4 regions of the Oceanobacillus kimchii X50 genome follow, and region 4 is predicted to be linked to each of the others. Evidence: riboswitches for the same ligand, from Rfam matches in the RefSeq annotation. Region 4 holds a riboswitch; each other region holds the start of a gene.

Region 1 (5,793 bases), 800 kb from region 4:
TGTTCCACAAGCTGCTAATAACCCCACAAATGCAATAGTTAACAATAATAATAATTTCTTCATCTCTGTGTCCTCTCCTTTTAACATTTTAATTAATTATTTCAACAAGTAGTGAAGCTACCTGAGGAATTCTTCTTTAACGCTTATCGAGTTTTCTAGTAATAGCATCCCCGATGAATTGGAATATAAATACGATAAGTACGATAATAATCGTACACCATAACACAACATCAAAGTCACGACGCTGAAACCCGAAATAATAAGCATAGTTTCCAAGTCCACCTGCCCCAATCGCTCCAGCCATAGCGGTATATCCTATCAAAGCAATTGTTGTAACAGTTATTCCAGACACGAGTGCCGGTTTTGATTCAGGTAATAAAACTTTAAAGATTATTGTTCTTGTCTTTGCTCCCATTGCTTTTGCGGCTTCCACTACACCTTTATCCACTTCAATAAGTGCAATTTCTACTAATCGTGCATAGAATGGAGCAGATCCAATAATAAGTGCTGGCAAAGCAGCATTAGGACCACGAATCGTTCCCATTAGAAAATCGGTAAACGGGAATAGCAATAAAATTAGTATAATAAATGGTATAGCTCTGAAGATGTTTACAAAGGCTGCAACAATATTATTCACAACTCGATTTTCCCAAATATTACCTTTTGAAGTTAGGAATAATAGTAACCCAAGCAAAATCCCAAAAATTGCTGTTCCTACCATTGAGATAAGTGTCATGTAGAACGTCTCATAGGTTGCTTCGATTAAATCTTCTATTTTGATCCCTTCAAATAAACTACTTAGCATGTTGAATTACCTCCAATTCAACAGACTCTTGACTCTCGATAAAGCTTCTAGCTCGTTCAATTTCACTGTCGTTCCCCGTTACTTGAACTACCAATGCTCCATAGCTGCCTGCTTGTGTCTGTGTGATATTTCCTTGGATAATATTTAAATCTACAGAAAATTGTTTAGCTATCTGACTGATTAAGGTTTGATTTGTAGTCTCCCCTAAGAAATGAATTCGATATAAAACCCCATTCGGATAATTTTCAACGATCGTTGACATATCACTATCCTCATTAGAACTCATAACCTGTTCAACGAACTTTCTAGTCACTGATTGTTTCGGATTTGTAAACACATCTAGGACTTGTCCCTCTTCTACTACTTTTCCTTGCTCCATTACAGCTACACGATTACAAATTTTACGAATAACATGCATTTCATGGGTAATTAAGATTATCGTTAAATTTAATTTCTCATTAATGTCTTGTAATAATGATAAGATTTGATTAGTCGTTTCTGGATCTAGAGCAGAAGTAGCTTCATCACATAGTAATACTTTAGGGGAATTCGCTAGGGCTCTAGCAATTCCAACACGCTGTTTTTGTCCGCCGCTTAATTGTGAAGGATATGATTTCTCTCTACCTTCAAGACCAACTAATCCAATTAATTCTTTTACTCTACGTTTTCTTTCTTGCTTATCAACACCAGCAATTTCTAAAGGAAACCCAATATTGTCCTCTACCGTACGTGACCATAATAAATTAAAATGTTGAAATATCATACCTATATCTTGTCGTGCAACACGAAGATCACTTTTATTTAATTCCGTGATTATTTGATCTCCTATTGTTACTTTTCCAGATGTAGGTTCCTCTAGTCGATTTATTAAACGTACAAACGTACTCTTTCCGGCTCCACTATAACCGATTACGCCATAAATATCGCCATCTTCAATATTGAGGGTCAATGAGTCTACAGCTTTGATGTCTTTTTTATTTAATGAAAATACTTTACTTAACCCTTCTATGGATATCAATCTTTATTCCTCCTCTTACTCTCCAACAACCATTTCGTTTAGTTTCTCCAAAATTCGTCAAAATAAAAACGCCTTTCTGTAAGAGAACAGAAAGACGTACGTACTTATCGTATATCGTCTGACGTTCTCTCATCTTTCATTTTCTGCAGGAATTGGCACCTTTCATTAATTATGAAGGTTGCCGCGGTTTCAAAGGGCCAGTCCCTCCACCGCTCTAGATAAGAGATATCATATTTTTAATGGTTATTTTTAATTAATTCAGTGTACCTATCTTAGCACGCGCTTATAGGACTGTCAATCAATAAATTACGTCGCATTTGAAAATAATTCTGGTTGATATTTTATCAAATAATCATATATATTTGCAGTTGAATAAAACGTATATATTCTTTCGACAATTTCCCCATTTTCCATAAATAATAAGCATGGTACACTTTCAATTTGGTTGTTCTGCATATATTCAGGGTGAATAGATGCGTTTATTTCGTGAAAAATGTCTTGTTGGTGAAGTCGTTCAATATTATCCAACATCGCCCTCGCAACCGAACAAGTTCCACAAAATGGTGTGTAAATATATATCACACCTCGTTCCATTTGTTTATTCCATTCCTTCATAATATATCACCTTTATCGTTCTTTTCTTTATATTAAATAAGATGGGTGGACTGTAAATCTCGCTCCGATTAATACATTAGCTAAAACTTTCATAGGTGTAGCCGCAACTTCGCGATACTCACTGCTCACATAAATATGTTCTGCATGAGGTAATTCCCTCGCTAATTGTTTTCTCAATTTCATACCAGAAGGGTCCTCATCTACTAATATATAGACATCTTTTTCATCTAATTGATACGTTTCTAGTAGTTCATCTAGTTTTTCAACACCTAAAGTCCCATTTGTACAAACGATTATAACATGATCATCAATGATTTTTTCAATCTGTCGTTTATCCGACAAACCTTCTACAATTATTACTTTATTAGATTCATTTGTCATCATCGCATAGCACTCCTTATGTAAGCAAGAAACATGCTTATTTAGCACGACTTGATTTGGAATAAAGATCTCCCATAAAACTTATGATAATTCGATTCTCAAAACACTTAAACCGTCTTCACTGATACATTAATCGAAATATAAGCTAGTATTTGTATATTATCATTATATGATAAAACAAAGGCTGACTATACACAAATAACGTGTAATTGTCAGCCTAAAAATTAGTCTTGAATAAACGCCTCGTATTTCTCTGCAGATAATAATTCTTCAAGTTCCTTTTCGTCGGATGGTTCAATCACAATCATCCAAGCTTTTTCATATGGAGATTCATTAACATACTCTGGGCTATCTTCCAACTCATCGTTGATTTCGACTACTTTTCCACTTACTGGTGCATAGAGTTCAGATACTGTCTTTACAGACTCTACACTCCCAAAGGGTTCATCAGCTTTTAACTCTTCCCCAATTTCAGGAAGTTCGACAAACACAATGTCTCCCAATTCATCTTGAGCAAAGTCTGTAATCCCGATGCGTAATTTCCCATCTTCTTGTTTTACCCATTCGTGCTCTTTAGAATACAATAAATCTTGTGGCAAACTCATAAACAATCCCTCCAAATTATCATTCCATTTTAACTATACAATCTATAATATCATTTTTCTAGTTAAAATTACTTCCAAACCTTTTCAAAGGAATCTTCTTTAAACCCAATTGTTAGATTTTTCCCGTCCGTAACAATCGGGCGTTTAATTAGCATACCATCCGAACTTAATAAATCTGCTATCTCTTTCTCGGATAACTGATTGACTTTATCTTTAATATTAAGTTCCCGATACTTTTTCCCGCTTGTATTGAAAAATTTCTTTGCAGGAAACTCACTGATATCCATCCAATTTTGAATCTGATCAGAAGAAGGAGTCTCGTTCACAATATGTATTGCTTCATAGTCTATTTGATTATCATCAAACCATTTTTTTGCTTTCTTACATGTGCCACAATTAGGATACCAATAAAATTTTATAGCCATCATATTCCTCCTACATGTTTTCTTATCGTGGACATTTTACCACATTTGATTTCGTTATACATCTAGTTGGTATGAGTTTAAAAAAACAAAATAACTCCTAATTGAAAACGTATCTCTCATCTATAGGTGAAATATCACCTGGAACAAGTGACAAAAGATATAACCAAGAAATTACTTTCTCTTTATCAAGCTAATTCGAAATAACAAACGGTGAAAAAATAAGTTTGATCTGATTCAACTTTAAATATTTGCTTACATATGTTGGAGTTCAATTTTTGTAGGAGTCTTTATGTAGTCATTTACTAAAGATTTATTTGTGGAGAATACCATATTTGCAAGTTATGCAATGGTAGGTTATTTATCAGAGTAGCTATACGAGGTGAAGGATGAGAATGAAGACCAAAACAAGTTGCTATTGAACTAGCTAATATTGGCACGACAAAATGGCCTAAACATACTGTAAACAGTTTTGGTCCACTAAAATATTGATATATTATTAAAAACACAACAAATAGACTAGAATGAATTCTGTTTATATATGTTACACTATTACTATAATAGACCGGCTTCACATGAGGGTGCTAGGTACACACATTTCCTTTAAAGGTATTTCCTTTGAAGGGGGGTGGTGCCTATGGATATGGAAGGCGTATTGACGCTTATGATTTCTTTTGGAACACTGATTGCGTTTATTATGTCCGAGATCAACCAAAAAAAATAACCCCTCATGTGCTTTAGCCCGGCGCTGAGGGATTATTGCCTTCGGTGTGCCTTCCCCGCTTTTGGGGTTGGTCTATTGGAAGTCGTCTCATGTTTAGTTACATGAGACGACTTTTTATTTATCGTCTTACTCTCTATCTATAATATACCATATTTTAATTATTATGATAAGTAAAATTTAAACTAGAACTTATTGGTCTTCTTTTGTTGGCCCCATAACACCAGGTACAGATAAACCAGCTTGTCTTAATAACACAGTCATTTGACCACGATGATGTGTTTGATGATCAACCATCTTTCTTAGTATCGCACCACGAGGGATAGGTGTACCAAAACTGTCCACTTGTTCATTTAACGCTTCATCAGTAAGTTGTTGTTCTACCTGATCTTTTACCATCTGAACCATTTTATTATATGCTTCTGCTATGTCTTTCGCTTTTTCAGGGACTTGATCTGGATCATGTGACAAATCAATATCCAGGCCAACTAATTTCCCAAAAAAAGCAGGACTGTTAACTAAATGCCAACCTAACCAACCAAGTGTACTATGATTTTCAACAATTGATTGATCAAGTTTTTTATCTGTTAAATTGTTGATTACTTTTGCTGTACCATCTGCGGATTGACTCCATTCATTCAAAAAATCAGTTACTCTACGATACATTGTAATTTTTCCCTCCCGTTCATATTCATAACTGTATGCTACCACATTTCGTATTTTAATATCCAATCATCTACTTTAATTATTTGAGTGACATCACGTCATCTACAGCGTACAATAGTAACATACATAAATACAGGAGGAAAAAATTAAAGAATGAGAACAATACACAAACAATGTGCAAAAATCGCCAATAGTAATATATTTTTAAATATTATTATTGGACTTATTATATTAAATGCAATTTTGGTCGGATTAGAGACCTATCCTTTTTTTGCGCAATTTTCTACCTTTATTATTTGGGCAGATTGGACATTACTAACAGTTTTCACTCTCGAAATTATTATTCGTTTAATTGGCAGTTCCACTTTGAAAAGTTTCTTCACCGAACCATGGAATGTATTTGATTTAATTATAGTGTTAAGCAGTATCATTCTAGCTGGTTCAAGTTACGTAATGGTGTTACGAATACTACGTGTGCTTCGTGTATTGAGAGCGATATCTATCATTCCTTCATTAAGAAAGATGGTCAATGCCTTGCTGCTAACAATCCCTTCAATGGG
Region 2 (5,793 bases), 350 kb from region 4:
CTTCTTCACGGGCAATTTCAGCAACTTCGCCAAGCGGGGAGATGGTCCAAACAAATTGCGTTTTACTATCACGCCCAACTTCTGCCAATTCGCGAATCTCTTCTAACATATCTTCAGGATAGAGTTCTTCCCATTGTTCCCTATGGTATGGATCGTCCTTCGGAGCGAAGACATAGGAATTCGCCTTGAGTTGTCCACCGAATTCCATCAATGATTTACGATCATCATTACTCCAAGGTATGCCGTAATAACCTTCGATAAAACCTCTCACTTTCGTATTCGCATAATCGTTGATTTCTAAGTGTTTAATTTGATTATCAGAACGCTGGCTGAGTATTTTTTCGAGGGAGACAATCCCATAAAATGCAGCATCGGTATCTTTACCAATCACCGTCATCGTATTGTTGCTAATTTCCAATTGGTAAGCATCAATCTGATCAAAGTCCATATTATTCGAATCAAGTGTATTCTCCGCGTTCTTTGCTGCTGGGCCACCAGATTCTACGGTTCCGACAAAAAGAGTAATGGCATCTTTGGAAGGTTCTTCTGTGATTTCCGGTATGGGCAGGTTATTGGTGGCAAATATTTCGGTTACTTTTTTCCTTGTGGCATCATCAATCGTGTCATCATAAACAACTTGAATATCCTTGTTGAGGGTTAGCGCACCTTCCCCGTATTCGACACTCTGGGGTGTTGGGTAGAATTCGTATTCCACTTCCGTACTTTTGCTTTCCGCGTTTATGTGTGAGGTGAACGATACCGTTGTAAAGCTAACGAGCAACATTGCGATAATAGGTGAATACCATAACAGTTGTTTTTTCATTTTCTTTATTCCTTTCTTTTTTGTATTTGTCGTACAAGATCAAAAAGGCGTAAAGGATCGAAAAACTAAATTTGAATGGCTTTCCTGCTTGTCCTGGTTTATTTCTTAGAATTATTGCGGAGAATACACCTCCCGAGGTTTAGAAGCGATAATCCTATTTGTTAAAATGTAATAGGATTATCTGTGACTTCCCTAGATTGTAATAACACGTCCCCCAATGGTTGAATACGATTCCCACTATAATAAAGCGGTCTCATTTATATATGAATCTATCTTAAAAGTTATAATTTCGTGTGTCAATGTTTTTACTGAATTTTAAGAAAATATACTCATTAAAAGGAATAGTAGAGTTTTTTGCTGCCTGTTTACTAAAAAAACCTAACTAACTCTATTGACAATTAGTAAAAACCGTAATAGTATGATAATTAAAATTAAATACGCTAATATCTCTTATTGAGAGTGGCTGAGGGACTGGCCCTGTGACGCCCGGCAACCGTTCATCTTAATTCCAATGATGAATAGGTGCTAAATCCTGCAAAATACGGATAGTATTTTGAGAAATAAGAGAGGTGATGAATGACTTACGTATTGTTATGTTATGCCTCTCGAGTTCAAATCGGGAGGCATTTTTAGTTTCCCAAAAAAATTTACACCATGAGAAAAGAGGAAGGGTTTATGTCCACATCTATTGTTAAAGGAGCTCCTGGTCATTATCGGATTGGCTCTGATGTCTTAGAGGAAATTCCTGTACTCCTTGAAGAATTATCAGTTGACCGTATACAAGTTATCGCAGGGAAGAAATCATGGCAGGCGACAAAGCCGTATTTACCTTATGTATTAGTGGAGCAAGTAGAACCGAATATCATCTTTATCGAAGGTCATACCACGCTAGAAAAAGCAGAGACCATAGCGAATCAGCTTCATCAACATTCTGTGGATGCTGTGATTGGTATTGGCGGCGGGACAGCGCTCGATATTACGAAGGCTGCAGCTGTGAAAGCAGATGTTAAATCGATTTTAATTCCGACGATTGCTGCGACTTGTGCTGCGTGGACACCGCTTAGTGTTTTCTATGACAGCGATGGGGCATTTACACATTATACGGATTTTCCGTTGGCGACCACGCTTGTCTTAGTAGAACCAGCTATCATTGCACATGCCCCAATAGAATATTTAAGGGCGGGGATAGGTGATACACTGGCAAAATTTTATGAAGCAGATGCATTGATCGAGAGTTTTTACCCGAATGAAGAAGCGCCTGTACCAGTGAAAGTTTCGCAATTTTCTGCGGGGATTTGCCGGGATGTACTACTGAAGGATGGAAAGGCTGCACTGGATGCCGCACGCACTAAACAAGTTACGCCTGCATTTATTCGAGTTATCGAGGCGATCATCATCACGGGTGGAATGGTAGGCGGATTTGGCGATAAAGCAGGGAGAATTGCCGGTGCGCATTCGATACATAATGGATTAACGGAAGCAATCGAGGCAAAAAACTTCTTACACGGAGAGCTCGTCGCATACGGAATTCTTGGCCAATTGGCATTCGAAAACAAAGAGGATGAGCTTTTGCGTCTACTCGATTTTTACGATCAATGGCAATTGCCGTCTAGTTTACAAGGAATCGGCATTGATGTAACCAATACGGAGCTCGTGGAGAAAATCATTCAGAAAGCAATTCTGCCGCAAGAGTCGATTCATTTTATGAATAAGGAAGTTACGGCGGAATCATTAGCTGGTGCGTTACAGCAAGTAGAGAAATATAATCAAGCCTATTACACGGAAAAAAGAGGAGAGAAAACATCATGAAAAAAGGATTATTAATAGCGATCGTACTTTTAGCAATATCATTATTGGCTGCGTGTGGCAGTGAGGAATCTAGCGGGTCGGGTCAAGGATTGTACGATGATGAAAAATTAGTCATCGGTGTAACGGCAGGGCCACATGAAGAAATTCTTGAAAAAGTAACGGAACTAGCAGAAGAGGAAGGCATCGAAATCGAGTCAAAGGTGTTCACGGATTATGTTATGCCAAACGTTGCTTTAGCTGAAGGGGAGATTGATTTAAATATCTTCCAAACAGAACCGTATTTTAATGCGTTTAAAGAAGATAGAAACTTAGATTTAGTGAAATCATTTGATACCGTTACTTTCCCGATGGGGATTTATTCATTAGATGTCGATGATGTGTCTGAATTACCTGAGGGATCCACCATCGGACTGCCTAGTGACCCTACAAATAGTGGTCGTGCACTTTTACTATTTGAACAAGCTGGTTTAATTGAGTTGGATTCGGAGACAGGAATTAATTCTACGGTTCGTGACATTGATAAGAATAACGGCAATTATGAATTTGTGGAACTAGATTCTGCGCAGATTGCACGTCAGTTAGAGGAATTGGATGCAGCTGCGATTAATACAAATTTTGCTATCGAAGCCGGATTTACCCCTACGGAAGACTCTATTTATATTGAGCCGAAAGATTCTCCTTACATTAACCATGCTGCGGTGAGGGCAGAAAACGAAGACGATGAAATCATCCAGAAACTAGCAGATATTTATCGTAGTGAAGAAGTCAAAACGTTCATCGAAGAGGAATTTGGCGGATCGCTCATTCCTTCATGGTAAGGGAGTAAGGAAATGAGCGTAACGGAAGGAGCATAAACATATGATTGAATTAACGAACATCACAAAGACTTTTTCAGGAAAACAAGGAGATATTCATGCATTAAAAGATGTTTCTTTATCCGTTGGAAAAGGCGAAATATATGGCGTAATCGGCTATAGTGGCGCCGGGAAGAGTACATTGATTCGTTGTGTGAATTTACTGGAACAGCCGGATCAAGGATCGGTAAAAGTAAATGATGTAGAATTAACCACGTTAAAGGCAGGAAAACTCCGAGACACCAGAAGTCATATCGGGATGATTTTTCAAGGGTTTAATCTATTAAAGACAGCAACTGTCTACGATAATATCGCTATTCCGCTGAAATTAACTGGCCTCGATAAACAGGCAGTAAAGGAAAGGGTGCAGAAATACTTGGATATCGTTGGCTTAGCCGACAAGCATGATGCATACCCGTCAGAGCTCTCCGGTGGGCAAAAACAACGAGTGGCGATTGCCCGAGCATTGTCTCATGAGCCAGAAGTTCTGTTAAGTGATGAAGCGACAAGTGCACTCGATCCAGATACAACAGAGGCGATCCTAGATCTATTATTACGAATAAATAAAGAACTCGGAATTACGATCTTGCTGATTACGCATGAGATGAATGTCATCCAGCGAATTTGCGATCGGGTCGCTGTCATGGAAAATGGCGAAGTGATTGAGGAAGGCAATACTAAAGATATTTTCATTTCACCACAGCAACGGACAACGAAGCGGTTTGTGAACAGTTTATTCTCGCATGACATTCCGGATGACTTAGTAGATCGATTGAGTGAGAATGGCCAAGTAGCTAAATTATCTTTCTTCGGAGAATCATCGGGAGATCCGGCGCTTGCGCTCGTAACGAAAAAATACAATATCTATCCGAATATTTTGTCCGGTAGTATTACACGAATTAAGGAAGAAGCATTCGGACAATTACTTGTTCACTTCAAAGGGGAACAAGCGGAGATAAACAATGCGTTTCAGTTTTTACAAGACCAACAAGTACATGTGGAAGGAGTGACGTTCGATGGAGAAAATCAACGCGTTTCTTGATGCATGGGGTTCGGATTTATGGATGTCGACGATTCAAACGTTTCAGATGGTCGGTATATCCCTTGCTATTTCAGTCTTGATTGGGTTACCGCTAGGAATTCTACTTGTTTTAACGAGACCGGGGAAAGCACTCAGTAATAAACTCGTTTATAATGTGTTGAATATCGTCATCAATATTATTCGTTCGGTTCCGTTTATCATTCTATTATTCTTCATTCTGCCTTTTACAAAATTTATTGTCGGAACATCGATCGGTGTCAAAGGCGTTATCGTTCCATTGGTCGTTTATACGGCGCCTTATATCGCTCGGTTAATGGAGTCTGCATTACTGGAAGTAAACCGTGGTGTCATTGAAGCATATGAAGCGATGGGGATTAAAACGAGACATATCGTGTGGCATGTACTTGTACGGGAATCTCGCTCCTCTATTGTTCTCGGGTTAACGATTGCGATCATCGGACTAATCGGAGCATCTGCTATGGCTGGCTTAGTTGGCGGTGGAGGCCTTGGCGATCTCGCATATCGATATGGTCACTTACGATATGAAGTAGATGTGATGTACGTAACCGTTATTCTCCTGATTATTTTAGTGCAAGGATTACAGTCGCTCGGCAATTACTTTGCTGCACGATTGAAAAAAGATTAAACTAATTTAACCGAAAATGCCTCTTTTTGGACTTTCATTTCGATTATAAGAATGAGAGAACCAAAAGGAGGTGTTTTTTGGGAAGAAAACCGATGGTGATAAAGGAAATAGCTTCGTATCTTGAGATTTATCTCGATAAGTTTGGGGGTGCAGGTGAAGGTGTTCGTAGAAATGTTATACTATAAGTAACAAATTCATAGTTAAAGAGAGGCGAGCGAATGAAAATCAAAATGATCATTTTTCTAACATCTTCAAAAGAAAAAAATAATTGTGGTCAAATAGTAATGAAAACATTTGAATCAATGATTCGCCCTGTTAAAGGAGATATTATTGACGATCCCGGATTTGACTCAAGATTTCATAATGGCTATGAGGTTGTAAAAGTTACTATAAATTATACGACAAATGAGTGCTATGTCTCTCTACATCCACTAGCGATAGAATTAGAGGATATTAGTATCAACGACTATATAGACAAACTTATGGCAAATGAATGGAGTATTGTTTCAAAAGAAGAATTATTAGCTTAATGGGATTTGTTTAAGTGAAGAGGATTGAATAATTGTTGATTAAAAAATTTATAGTAAAGATTGAAACTATTTGGCCCTTTACCTCGTTT
Region 3 (5,793 bases), 140 kb from region 4:
GATATGAATCTTATCTTACCAGAAAAACATCCTTATAGTTTACAAGCTCCCCTCTAGAGGTGATTAATAATGCAATTTCATCATATAGCTATTGAAGTTACTGATTTAGAAAGATCTCAGAAATTCTATCAATTGATGTTCGATTTGGATGTAGAACAGTATCTCACATTTATGGATGAACAAATCGTTTTTCTAAAAAGAAAGGAGTGGAGGTTAGAATTGATTCAACCCTCTTCTCCACCTTCCCACTCCCCACATGTTCATATCTGCTTTCAGGTTAATAACATGAAGGAAACAATCATTTATTTAAAATCGCTTCAAATAGTACCGATTGAAGGCCCTTATGAAATCTCAAATGGTTGGAAATCTATCTTCTATGAGGGACCAGATCAAGAAATTATCGAACTATTACAAATAAAAAACACGTAAAAAATGCTATACTAATAGAAAAAGGTAAGGATGGTCTATTTCATGTCTAGCAATCCATTAACAGAAGGAAGTATTCTTAAAGAGATAGCTGAATTGCTAAATGAAGGAACGGAGATAACACAAACATTGCATGAAGTTCTTGAGAAACTATTACAAGTCACTGGTTTCCAAATCGGGTGGATATTCCTTATAGATGAAAATGGAGATCAAAAAAACCCAAAATTAACCGCTAGCCATGCTCTTCCACCAGCACTTTCTGCAAACAACTGTTATCGGATGAAAAAGAAAAGTTGTTGGTGTGTCAATCGTTATCGAAAGGGAGAATTAACAAAAGCTAGTAACATTATTGAATGTCAACGAATTGAATCCGCTTTACGAGAAAACGACCCTAAAAATGATGGACTAACTCATCATGCAACCGTTCCTTTACAAGCAGGAAATGAACGATTCGGTATATTAAATGTCGGTTCTCCTAATAAAACCCACTTTCACAAGCAAGAACTAGCATTACTAGAGTCGATAGCCTATCAAATTGGAACTGCATTAAAACGAATTTATTTGACCCAAAAAGAACAAGATATTGCGCTTCATACGGAACGAACCCGCCTTGCACGTGACTTACATGATTCTGTTAATCAATTATTATTCTCATTAAGTTTAACTGCAAGAGCTGGTCAAGAAATGACAGCTCAACCAGAAGTAAAAGATACCTTTCAATATATACAAGATTTATCTCAAGAGGCCTTGAGCGAGATGCGTACATTCATAAAGCAGCTTCGTCCCCCTGCTTTAGAAAACGGTTTAATCTCTTCGTTCATTAATTATGCAAAAGTACTTGATTTACATATTCATACTAAGATGAGTGGAATCGAACCCATAGATCCACAAGTTGAAGAAGCTTTATGGAGAATTGGACAAGAAGCAATGGCCAACTGTAAAAAGCACTCTGGACAACAGGATATTTTCATTGAAATGAATACAGAAGGATCAAACATCATTCTTTCAATATCAGATAATGGCGCAGGTTTCTTTTATGATAAAGATTTTGAGATGCCTACCATGGGATTACGTAGTATGCAATCACGTGCAGAAGAAATAGGTGGCAAGTTTCAGCTTACATCAAAAGTCGGGATGGGAACTTTTATTCAAATTTCAATCCCACTATTAAAGGAGGAAAATCAAACTTGATTAAAGTATTGATAGCAGATGACCATCATGTAGTTCGACGTGGTCTAGTTATGTTTTTAAAAACACAACCTCCCATAAAAATTGTCGGTGAAGCTTCCAATGGACAGGAAGCAATTGAACTTACACAATCCCACAAGCCCGATATCATCCTAATGGATATAATGATGCCCGTTATGAACGGTATTGAGGCAACAAGGAAAATCCGGTCCTTATTTCCGGAAGTAAAAATATTGATGCTCACAAGCTTTTCAGAGCAAAATCATGTTATACCTGCGTTAGAAGCCGGTGCATCTGGATATCAACTAAAGGATATTCAACCAGATGATCTAATTAATAGTATTATTTCTCTGATGGATGGGCAAACTCAACTACATCCAAAAGTTACCAATCATTTAATGCCCGTCAATTCTATTCATCATCCTTCGTATCGTTTAAATACATTAACCAATCGCGAAACAGAAGTATTAAAAGAAATTGCTAAAGGGAAAAGTAATAAAGAAATCGCTATTTCATTATTTATTACAGAAAAGACAGTAAAAACGCATATAAATAAAATTTTATCGAAATTAGATCTTTCCGATCGCACACAGGCGGCGTTATTTGCTGTAAAGCACCAAGTCATTTCGAATGATTAATAAAAGTACAAGGTTGCTTCAAAAAAATAGCTCGCCTAACAGAGTGAAAGAAATTTATCGTCTTTCTTTGTAAAACAAATATGAATACGATATGTTATTAGAAAGTGAAACAAAACTTCATTCAATGGGGTATTAATACATTACATGCAAGAATCCCAAAATAAAAAGGAGTTGTATCCAAATGCTAATCAAACCACCAAAATTAAAAGCAGGAGATAAAGTTGCAACCATTTCCCTTTCATGGGGAGGTGCTGGTGAGGAGAATCTACAATGGCGTTATGACCAAGGAGTTAAACGTTTAGAAGAAGTATTTGGTTTACAAGTAATTCCTACTCCTAATAGTTTAAAAGGAGAAACATATCTTCATGAGCATCCAGAAGCACGTGCAAAAGATCTAATGGACGCTTTTGAAGATCCAGAAATAAAAGCAATTATTTCAAACATAGGCGGTGAAGATAGTATTCGCCTTTTACCCTATATTGAATTCGATGTAATTCATAAAAATCCTAAAATATTCTTAGGATATTCGGATACAACAATTTCTCATTTTTTCTGTTATAAGGCCGGGATATCTTCCTTTTATGGACCTGCTATCATGACGGATTTCGCTGAAAATGTTGAAATGGATCCATATACCATCAATCATATCCATAACACATTATTCTCGAACAATATAATTGGAGATATCGAACCACCAGAGCATTGGACAAGTGAGTTCCTAGAATGGAATATTAAAAATAAAGACACGAAAAGAACGACTTACCCTAATAAATCATATGAAATTTTACAAGGAGAAGGTATTGTCCAAGGACGATTAATTGGTGGATGTATCGACTCTATGGAAAGTATAAAAGGCACGAATCTTTGGCCAGAAATCCACCATTGGAAAAATTCAATATTATTTTTCGAAACTTCAGAAGAAGAGCCAAAACCAGAGCTTCTCGCTCGATGGTTACAAAATTATGCTACACAAGGAATACTTCAAAATGCGAATGGGATTATATTTGCGAAACCGCATGGAGAAACCTATTACAAGGAGTATAAAAAAGTAATTACAGATGTACTCAAAGAAAATGGTCTATCGAAACTACCAGTTCTTTATAATGTAAGTTTCGGGCATAGTGAACCGAAAGCAACACTCCCATATGGTCGCATGGCAGGAATTAACTGTAACCAAGCTACTTTCTCTATCATGGAAAGCGCTGTACAGGATTGAACGCTTCTCTCTTAAGTTGGGCTTCACTTTGCACTCGATTGAAGAGTATGTTTACTGTCGGAATACGATAAATTGTGAACCTTTATATACTAGTTCGGAAAATATTTCCTATTACTAAAAAATCGTTTCACTTCATAAATTTGACATAATTATAGTAAAATAAAGTGACCGACTTCATAGAAAAGGGAGCCTATGTGATGAGGAAGTTTGCAGAGAAGTTATTACTACAAAATCAACATCAAAATGAAGAGGAGCTTTGGAAGTGACGAAGCTAATCATTCCCGAGGAAGATATTATTCTTGCCGTATGTATATATATTGCTCGCCAACGCAAAATTGAGCCAGCTGAAGTGGAAGTTGAACTTTTTTATGATGATTATTCCGGTTTCTCTGCAGAAATAACCACAGTATATGGCAAGCAAGAAATTGTAACAAAACATATTATTTCTGCTCTACGTGAATGGATTAAAGAAAATTTACACGCAAATCCATATGCTGGACTCAAGCTTGATTTAAACCGGACAAATGGTATCTATGCAAGACTTCGTAGTGAAGATGAATAGTACAATTTCTTCATTTACTACACTCGGACTATTTATCAGAATAATTTTATTTTTAATACCATATTGACTTAATTTATTTTATCATCTAGAATTACTTTCAATATAACAACTAAATATTTTACGTTTTTTCTTATCCAGAGAGATTGAGGGATCAGGCCCTATGACATCTCGGCAGCGGATTCTTTATATTAAAGAATACTGTGCCAATTCCTGCAAATGCAAACCAGCATTTGGAAGATGAGAAACGATGGCTTCTACATATATACATATGGTTACGAATCCCTCATTTCTTGTCTTTCAAGAAATGAGGGATTTTTTATTTCATCACTTGGTGGGGGTTAAGACATGATTGAATTTCAGAATGTAACAAAAATATTTACACTTGGAAAAAGAAAAGTGGAAGCTGTAAAAGAAGTATCTATAACGGTTGAGAAAGGAGATATTTATGGAATCATCGGATTCAGTGGCGCAGGAAAAAGCACTTTGCTTCGATTGGTAAATATGCTCGAGCGTCCTACCGAAGGCTCGGTACACATCCAAGGAATAGATGTTGGAAAATTATCCGCCAAGCAATTGCGAGAGCGTAGAAGAAATATAGGAATGATTTTTCAGAACTTCAATTTATTCCAATCACGGACAGTCGCCGGAAATATTGCATATCCACTCAAACTTGCTGGTACATCAAAAAGTTCAGTAAATAAAAGAGTTACTGAACTGCTACAATTTGTTGGATTATCCGATAAAGCAAAAGATTATCCAGACCAGTTATCAGGTGGACAAAAACAACGTGTTGGGATTGCAAGGGCACTGGCTACATCACCCGATATTTTAATTTGTGATGAAGCGACTTCTGCTTTAGATCCAAATACAACATCAGATATCTTGAAACTATTAAAAAGAGTAAATCGAGATTTAGGTATAACCATTCTACTTATCACTCATGAAATGGGAGTTATTCAGTCAATATGTAACAAAGTGGCTGTGATGGAAGAAGGTAAAGTCATTGAGAGTGGAAATGTGTTTGATACTTTTACAAATCCTTCTCACGAAACAACAAAACGATTTATTCGTTCGGTTCAACAAGAACTTCCGTCTGAAAAAGTACTAAAAGAGTGGACGGAAGCTGGAGGAGGTAATCTTTATCGTGTTTTGTTCAAAGGTGAAAGAGCCACTGATCCCATCTTATCAAGTACAACACGCAAACATAACATCGACTTTAATATTGTATATGGATCCGTGCGTGAACTACAAGAAAAATTATTCGGAAATCTCATTGTCTCTTTTGAAGGAGATGAACAGCAAGTACAACTGGTTATTCATGAATTAGAAACGATTGTTGATATGGAGGAGGTGTATACACATGGGGGTTGATTGGAGTACATTTTGGCCACGAATTGTAGAGGCAACAGGAGAAACATTACTCATGGTCGCAGCAACATTATTTTTTGGTTCCATTCTAGGTATATGCATGGGTTTATTGCTATTTGTAACTCGTGAAAACAACATACTAGAAAACAAGATTATCTTTAACGTACTGAACTTTATTATTAATATCATTCGTCCAATCCCATTTATCATTTTTCTAGTAGCAATCTCACAAGTTACAAGACTCGTCATTGGTACCACAATAGGCACTGCTGCTGCAATTTTCCCAATGACAATTGTTGCTAGTTTTACCATTGCAAGAGTTGTAGAAAATAATCTTGTAAGTATTGACCCTGGAGTTATTGAAGCCGCTAAAGCCATGGGGGCCAGTCCAATAA
Region 4 (5,793 bases):
ATCCCTTAAGCTTTCATCCGGAATAAAATAAGGAGTTTGGATATAAATATACTCATTTGCCTCCATAATCATTTTAATATAACCATTTTTGATTTGTTCATATTCCGAATCGGGACCACTAGTAACAATTTGCATGCCGACATTTCCAGCAGAAAGTGTTTCATAATAACTTTCATTATATGAAATATTATCCCTCGATGCTTGATTCCAATCTAAAATAAAACGGGTTTGCATACTTTGTACCGCATCCCCTATTACACGAAGATGAGTATCTCTCCAATAACCAAATTTCTTATTAATCCCTAAATATTCATCCCCTACATTAAAGCCACCTAAATATCCAATATATCCATCAATAATAGCTAGTTTACGGTGATTTCGATAATTAATTTTAAAATTAACTATAAATCGAGATGGAAAAAATGCTTCGACCATCACTCCAGCTTTTTTCAATCGTTTTATATAACTGCTTTTTAACGACCTTGAACCCATATCATCGTACAGGACTCTCACTTCTACACCTTCATTTACTTTTTTAATCAACATATCAGCAAGTCGATTTCCTAAACCATCACTTCGCATAATATAGTATTGAATATGTACATGTTTTTTCGCATTTTCAATATCCTCTAACAAAGCATCAAACTTCGATTGACCATCTGTAAAAATATCGACGCCATTATTTTGCGTATAAATTGCTTCATCATTTTTCAAATGTAAATATACGAGATCCTTATGTTCGATAAGGTCTGGTTGGTTAAATTCAAATTGATTTTCTTCTAAAAGCCTTAATTGAGATTGGACTGTTGTTTTTACACCTAGCCGACTCTTCTTATCCCACGAAAAAATCTTCCTATTACTAATTGGCTTTCCAAATATCAAATAAAGAAAGAAACCGAGGATTGGTATAAATAAAAGGACCATCACCCATGCCCAAGAGGACGTAGGGTCTTTACGTTCAAGAAAAATAATAGAAATAGCTAATGCAATATTAAGAATAAATGTTAGTCCTAATAACAAAGAAGTTATTCCCATAGCCATTGCCCCCTAACTAAACAAACACTATACTTTCTAATAATAGCACAGAATTGCTTTTCTAGATAATACCTCTAAGTTCTTTACTGCTCTTTATCTTATATATTGTTCCCAAGTCGATACACATTAAAAAAGAAGTATCTACCAACATTTAAGTCAGTAGAATACTTCTTAAATTGTTATACCCAATTTAAATGTTATCAAGTGCTTGTTGAATATCTTCCCAAATGTCTTCCCATGCTTCAATTCCAACCGAAAGCCTTAATAAGGATTCAGTTATTCCCATCTTTGCTCGTTCCTCAACCGGAATAACGGCATGTGTCATAGAAGCTGGATGTTCCATTAATGATTCCGCATCTCCTAAGCTAACAGCTATTTTTATAAAGTTAAGATTATTTAATACTTGTTGCGCTTCTTTCTTTCCACCTTTGACTTCAAACGCAAGGACGCCTCCTGCGAACTTCATTTGTTTATTGGCAATCTCAACATTAGAAAAATCAGGATCACCAGGATAATAAACGTTTTTTACTGCTTTGTGTAATTTTAGTTGTTGAACTATTTTTTCTGCATTACTACTATGTCTATCCATTCGTATTGGTAATGTTTTTAGTCCTCGAATCAATAGCCACGCATCAAAGGGAGACAAAACTCCCCCAATATCTTTTTGCGTAGTTAAGGCAATTGTATCCATTATCTCTTTTTTTCCAACTGCAAGCCCCGCAATTACATCACCATGCCCCCCAATATACTTCGTAGCACTATGAATGACAAAATCACATCCTAATTCTAACGGCCGCTGTAAATATGGGGACGAAAAAGTATTATCAACTACTACTGGCAGTCGATATTTCTTAGCTACATTCACAACTAATTCTAAGTCAATTACTTGCATGGTAGGATTAATGGGCGTTTCTACATAAATTAATGCAGTATCTTTGGTTATCTGGTCTTCCAATTCCTTTTCGGATAACATAGTGGAGTAATCGGTTCTAATGTTATACTTTTCTTCCATCATAGATAACAAACCATACGTACAGCCATATAATCCTGAAGAGCAAATAATGTGATCATTGGCTTTTGTTAATGCAAGTAAAATAGCGGATACGGCTGCCATCCCAGATGAAAAAGCTAATCCTCGCTCTCCACCTTCTAATGCTGCAATCCTCTCCTCCAAAATGCGTACAGTTGGATTACCTAAACGTGAATAAATATACCCTTCCTCTTCTGCAGCAAACCGTGCTTGCCCCTGTTCTGCTGAGTCAAATGTATATGTTGATGTTTGGAATATTGGAGGTGTCAAGCTCCCAAGCATCTGTGTTGAATCGTAACCTTCATGGATAACTGACGTTTCCATATGTTTATATGACTTTTTTTTCACCAAAATCCCCCTCTTTTATATTGGTTTTCCACCCTAATTAATAATAAAAAAGCTGAACACCAGCATTCGTGTCCGTCCAAGCTCTTGTACAGTCTTATTTAGTTTTTACAGACGATTAATCATCGTCAAATACAATAATAAAGTATTTACAACATTTATGAAAGCGTTTTCTTTATCATGAATTCAAATAATTGATTCTCTTCAAAAATCCATCTATTATTAGATAAAACTCAATGTACTTATAGAAAGAAGGAAAAAATATGGGGAATAAATCATCATTTCAGCAAGGTATGATTCTTGCATTTAGTGCATACTTACTCTGGGGATTTCTACCAATCTATTGGAAACAAATTGACACAATTGAAGCAGGAACTATTCTTGCACACCGTATTATTTGGAGTTGTGTATTTATGATTTTCCTTGTAATGGTGTCTGGAAAATGGCGGGCTTTTGTACATACGATAAAGCATATGAAGCAAGATCGAAAAAAAATCATTTCCATCACCTTAGCATCGATTGTAATTACACTAAATTGGTTTTTGTTTATATTTGCCGTCAACGGAGGACACGTTCTACAAGCTAGTTTAGGCTACTATATTAATCCAATTTTAAGTATATTATTGGGATTAATCATTCTAAAAGAACCATCAACCAAAGCGCAGATATTCTCATTTATTCTTGCTGGAGCAGCAGTAATTTATCTTACATTAGGGTATGGGATCTTCCCATGGATATCGATATTTTTAGCTGCTTCTTTCGCCATTTATGGTTTCATCAAGAAGACCCTAGATCTCAGTGCAATGTTTGGGCTTACGTTAGAAACACTTGTTATGACACCATTTGCATTATTATATATATGGTTAGCTCCTCAAGCACAAGGATTTTCATTAAATCCTATCTTGACCGTGGAAAATCTATTTTTAATAGGTGGAGGCATTGTTACTGCTATTCCTTTGCTTCTATTTGCTGCGGGGGCAAGAAGAATACCGCTCGCTTCTGTTGGATTCTTACAGTATGTTGCACCGACTGTGATGTTCTTTCTTGGCGTATTTCTATATAAAGAATCCTTTACTACTCACCATATGATCACATTTTTATTTATTTGGTTAGCACTAGCAATTTATATGTATAGCTTATATAAACAATTACCCCGCAAGCGAGGGAAAAAGCATTGATTATATGAATTTTAAAATAATTATAAATTTACTGTTGACAATCAATAAGAAAACAAGATATACTTTATAACAATTTAATAAGCAAATCTCTTATCAAGAGTGGTGGAGGGAATAGGCCCTGCGAAACCCGGCAACCTGTGGCAATTTTGCTATTGAAAGGTGCTAAATCCTACAGACAATTGTCTGGAAGATAAGAGGAGGTTCGGTTTTATAAAGACAAAGTCCTCTTCTTATGAAGGGGGCTTTTTTTTTAATCCTTCTCTTATTACTTTAAAAATAATAATTTCAAGGAGGAAATACGATGTCTAAATTTCAATCATTACAAGCAGAAACTATCTTACTTCATGGTGGGCAAGAACCAGATCCATCAACTGGATCACGTGCAGTTCCAATATATCAAACTACATCCTATGTGTTTCGAGATACCGAACATGCACAAAATTTATTTGGTTTAGCAGAACCAGGAAATATTTATTCACGTATTATGAACCCAACTGTAGATGCTTTCGAACAACGAATTACTCAACTAGAAGATGGTATTGGCGCTGTTGCTACATCATCCGGTATGGCTGCGATTACGTTAGCAATTCTTAATATTGCTGGTTCTGGAGATGAAATTGTTGCAGATAGCAACTTATACGGAGGTACATTCAATCTATTTGCTAATACCCTTCCACGTTACGGAATTAATGTAAAATTTGTAGATGGTACAGATCCTCAAGCAATTGAAGATGCTATTACAGAAAAGACAAAGGCAGTTTTTGGTGAAATTATAACCAACCCTAGCCTCTATGTATTTGATGTTGAAAAAGTTGCTGAAGTAGCACATAAGCATGGTGTACCGTTAATTATTGATAATACCTTTGCTACACCTTATGTAACAAAGCCATTAACTTGGGGTGCAGATATTGTTGTTCATTCCGCAACTAAATGGATTGGGGGGCATGGAACAACCATTGGTGGTGTTGTCGTCGATAGTGGTCGGTTTGATTGGAATAACCAACGTTTCCCGGACTTTGTAAAACCTGATGAAAGTTATAATGGGTTAAAATACGTTGATCTTGGTGCGGAGGCATATATTACAAAGCTTCGAGTGCAGTTATTGCGTGATATTGGAGCATCCCTTAGCCCACAAAATGCCTTTCTGTTACTGCAAGGATTAGAAACATTACACTTACGCATTAAACGACATACGGATAATGCATTACAATTAGCAAACTATTTACAAGCACATCCAGCTGTCGAATGGGTGAATTATCCAGGATTAGAAGAGCATCCATCTCACGAACTGGCAGGTAAATATTTAAAACAAAGCTTCGGATCTATTATTACTTTCGGAATATCTGGTGGTAGAGAAGCAGGTCGAACATTAATAGATAATGTTTCATTATGGTCACATGTTGCAAATGTAGGAGATGCCAAATCTCTCATTATTCATCCGGCATCTACCACTCATCAACAATTAAACGAAGATGACTTAGCATTAAGTGGTGTAACAGAAGAATTAGTACGATTATCCGTAGGTCTTGAGTCTATCGATGATATTATCGCTGATCTTGACCAAGCAATTGAAAAGGCTACTGGTAAATCACGTACAAATAAACCATCTCAAGAGGAAGTTGCAGTACAATGGTTACTTCAATCTCCATTTGATCGAAGCAATGGAGTGAGAAAAAAAGTAATAGCTACGCTTCAAATAGACCAAGATCAAATAGCACCGCTTAAAACACTAGGATATGAAATATTGCCGGTGACATCTTTAAGTGATCTTAATACAGAAGTTGATGCTATTTGGATTGATGAGACAATACCGTCTATCGAAGGAGTAGTACCTACAAATACGATTGTTTTTGCATCGGATAATCAATCTGCGCAATTAAAAAATAATATTGTGATAACCAATCAATCTCCAGCAAAAATCGCTCTACAACTTCGTAATGGTCAAGAGACGAAACAACCAATCAAATTATAATTAGCTCTAAAATGTGTTTATGTTTCATTTTATAAGGGTATTAAAATATATATAAGATAAGGAGCCTTCCATAATGAAGGCTTTTTTTTTTGAAAAGATAAGAGTATAAAAATTGGGAATTCCAATCGTTCATAGAAAGATAAGGCCACTTCTAGCTCCATCGACCAGCAACGGCGACTTCACGAAATTGCCCTACGAAGACTGCCGAATGGCGTGGTCGCACTTATACCCTT

The links. Region 4 has a riboswitch for S-adenosylmethionine ahead of C794_RS16470 (O-acetylhomoserine aminocarboxypropyltransferase/cysteine synthase family protein). Riboswitches for the same ligand answer to the same signal wherever they lie in the genome.
Region 1: it holds a riboswitch for S-adenosylmethionine, as region 4 does, so the genes downstream of both, C794_RS12615 (methionine ABC transporter ATP-binding protein) here and C794_RS16470 (O-acetylhomoserine aminocarboxypropyltransferase/cysteine synthase family protein) in region 4, are expected to answer to the same signal.
Region 2: it holds a riboswitch for S-adenosylmethionine, as region 4 does, so the genes downstream of both, C794_RS18120 (iron-containing alcohol dehydrogenase family protein) here and C794_RS16470 (O-acetylhomoserine aminocarboxypropyltransferase/cysteine synthase family protein) in region 4, are expected to answer to the same signal.
Region 3: it holds a riboswitch for S-adenosylmethionine, as region 4 does, so the genes downstream of both, C794_RS17135 (methionine ABC transporter ATP-binding protein) here and C794_RS16470 (O-acetylhomoserine aminocarboxypropyltransferase/cysteine synthase family protein) in region 4, are expected to answer to the same signal.

What each region holds. Positions count from the first base shown of each region.
Region 1 covers NZ_CM001792.1:2,424,153-2,429,945, forward strand. Annotated here, with positions in the region: gene C794_RS12605 (MetQ/NlpA family ABC transporter substrate-binding protein) at 1-63, opposite strand, end outside; gene C794_RS12610 (methionine ABC transporter permease) at 137-805, opposite strand; gene C794_RS12615 (methionine ABC transporter ATP-binding protein) at 795-1,823, opposite strand; SAM riboswitch class I at 1,950-2,048, opposite strand; gene C794_RS12620 (thioredoxin family protein) at 2,130-2,438, opposite strand; gene C794_RS12625 (ribonuclease M5) at 2,466-2,822, opposite strand; gene gcvH (glycine cleavage system protein GcvH) at 3,044-3,424, opposite strand; gene C794_RS12635 (arsenate reductase family protein) at 3,493-3,849, opposite strand; gene C794_RS12645 (DinB family protein) at 4,760-5,233, opposite strand; gene C794_RS12650 (ion transporter) at 5,387-5,793, shown strand, end outside.
Region 2 covers NZ_CM001792.1:3,568,228-3,574,020, reverse strand. Annotated here, with positions in the region: gene C794_RS20030 (glycoside hydrolase family 84 protein) at 1-823, opposite strand, end outside; SAM riboswitch class I at 1,271-1,390, shown strand; gene C794_RS18120 (iron-containing alcohol dehydrogenase family protein) at 1,499-2,632, shown strand; gene C794_RS18115 (MetQ/NlpA family ABC transporter substrate-binding protein) at 2,629-3,450, shown strand; gene C794_RS18110 (methionine ABC transporter ATP-binding protein) at 3,491-4,528, shown strand; gene C794_RS18105 (methionine ABC transporter permease) at 4,503-5,174, shown strand; gene C794_RS18095 (hypothetical protein) at 5,393-5,704, shown strand.
Region 3 covers NZ_CM001792.1:3,366,307-3,372,099, forward strand. Annotated here, with positions in the region: gene C794_RS17105 (S-adenosylmethionine:tRNA ribosyltransferase-isomerase) at 1-57, shown strand, start outside; gene C794_RS17110 (VOC family protein) at 70-429, shown strand; gene C794_RS17115 (GAF domain-containing sensor histidine kinase) at 472-1,617, shown strand; gene C794_RS17120 (response regulator) at 1,614-2,252, shown strand; gene C794_RS17125 (S66 family peptidase) at 2,434-3,468, shown strand; gene C794_RS17130 (YxcD family protein) at 3,731-4,030, shown strand; SAM riboswitch class I at 4,158-4,274, shown strand; gene C794_RS17135 (methionine ABC transporter ATP-binding protein) at 4,376-5,401, shown strand; gene C794_RS17140 (methionine ABC transporter permease) at 5,391-5,793, shown strand, end outside.
Region 4 covers NZ_CM001792.1:3,223,052-3,228,844, forward strand. Annotated here, with positions in the region: gene cls (cardiolipin synthase) at 1-1,035, opposite strand, end outside; gene megL (methionine gamma-lyase) at 1,226-2,389, opposite strand; gene rarD (EamA family transporter RarD) at 2,674-3,588, shown strand; SAM riboswitch class I at 3,676-3,785, shown strand; gene C794_RS16470 (O-acetylhomoserine aminocarboxypropyltransferase/cysteine synthase family protein) at 3,890-5,560, shown strand.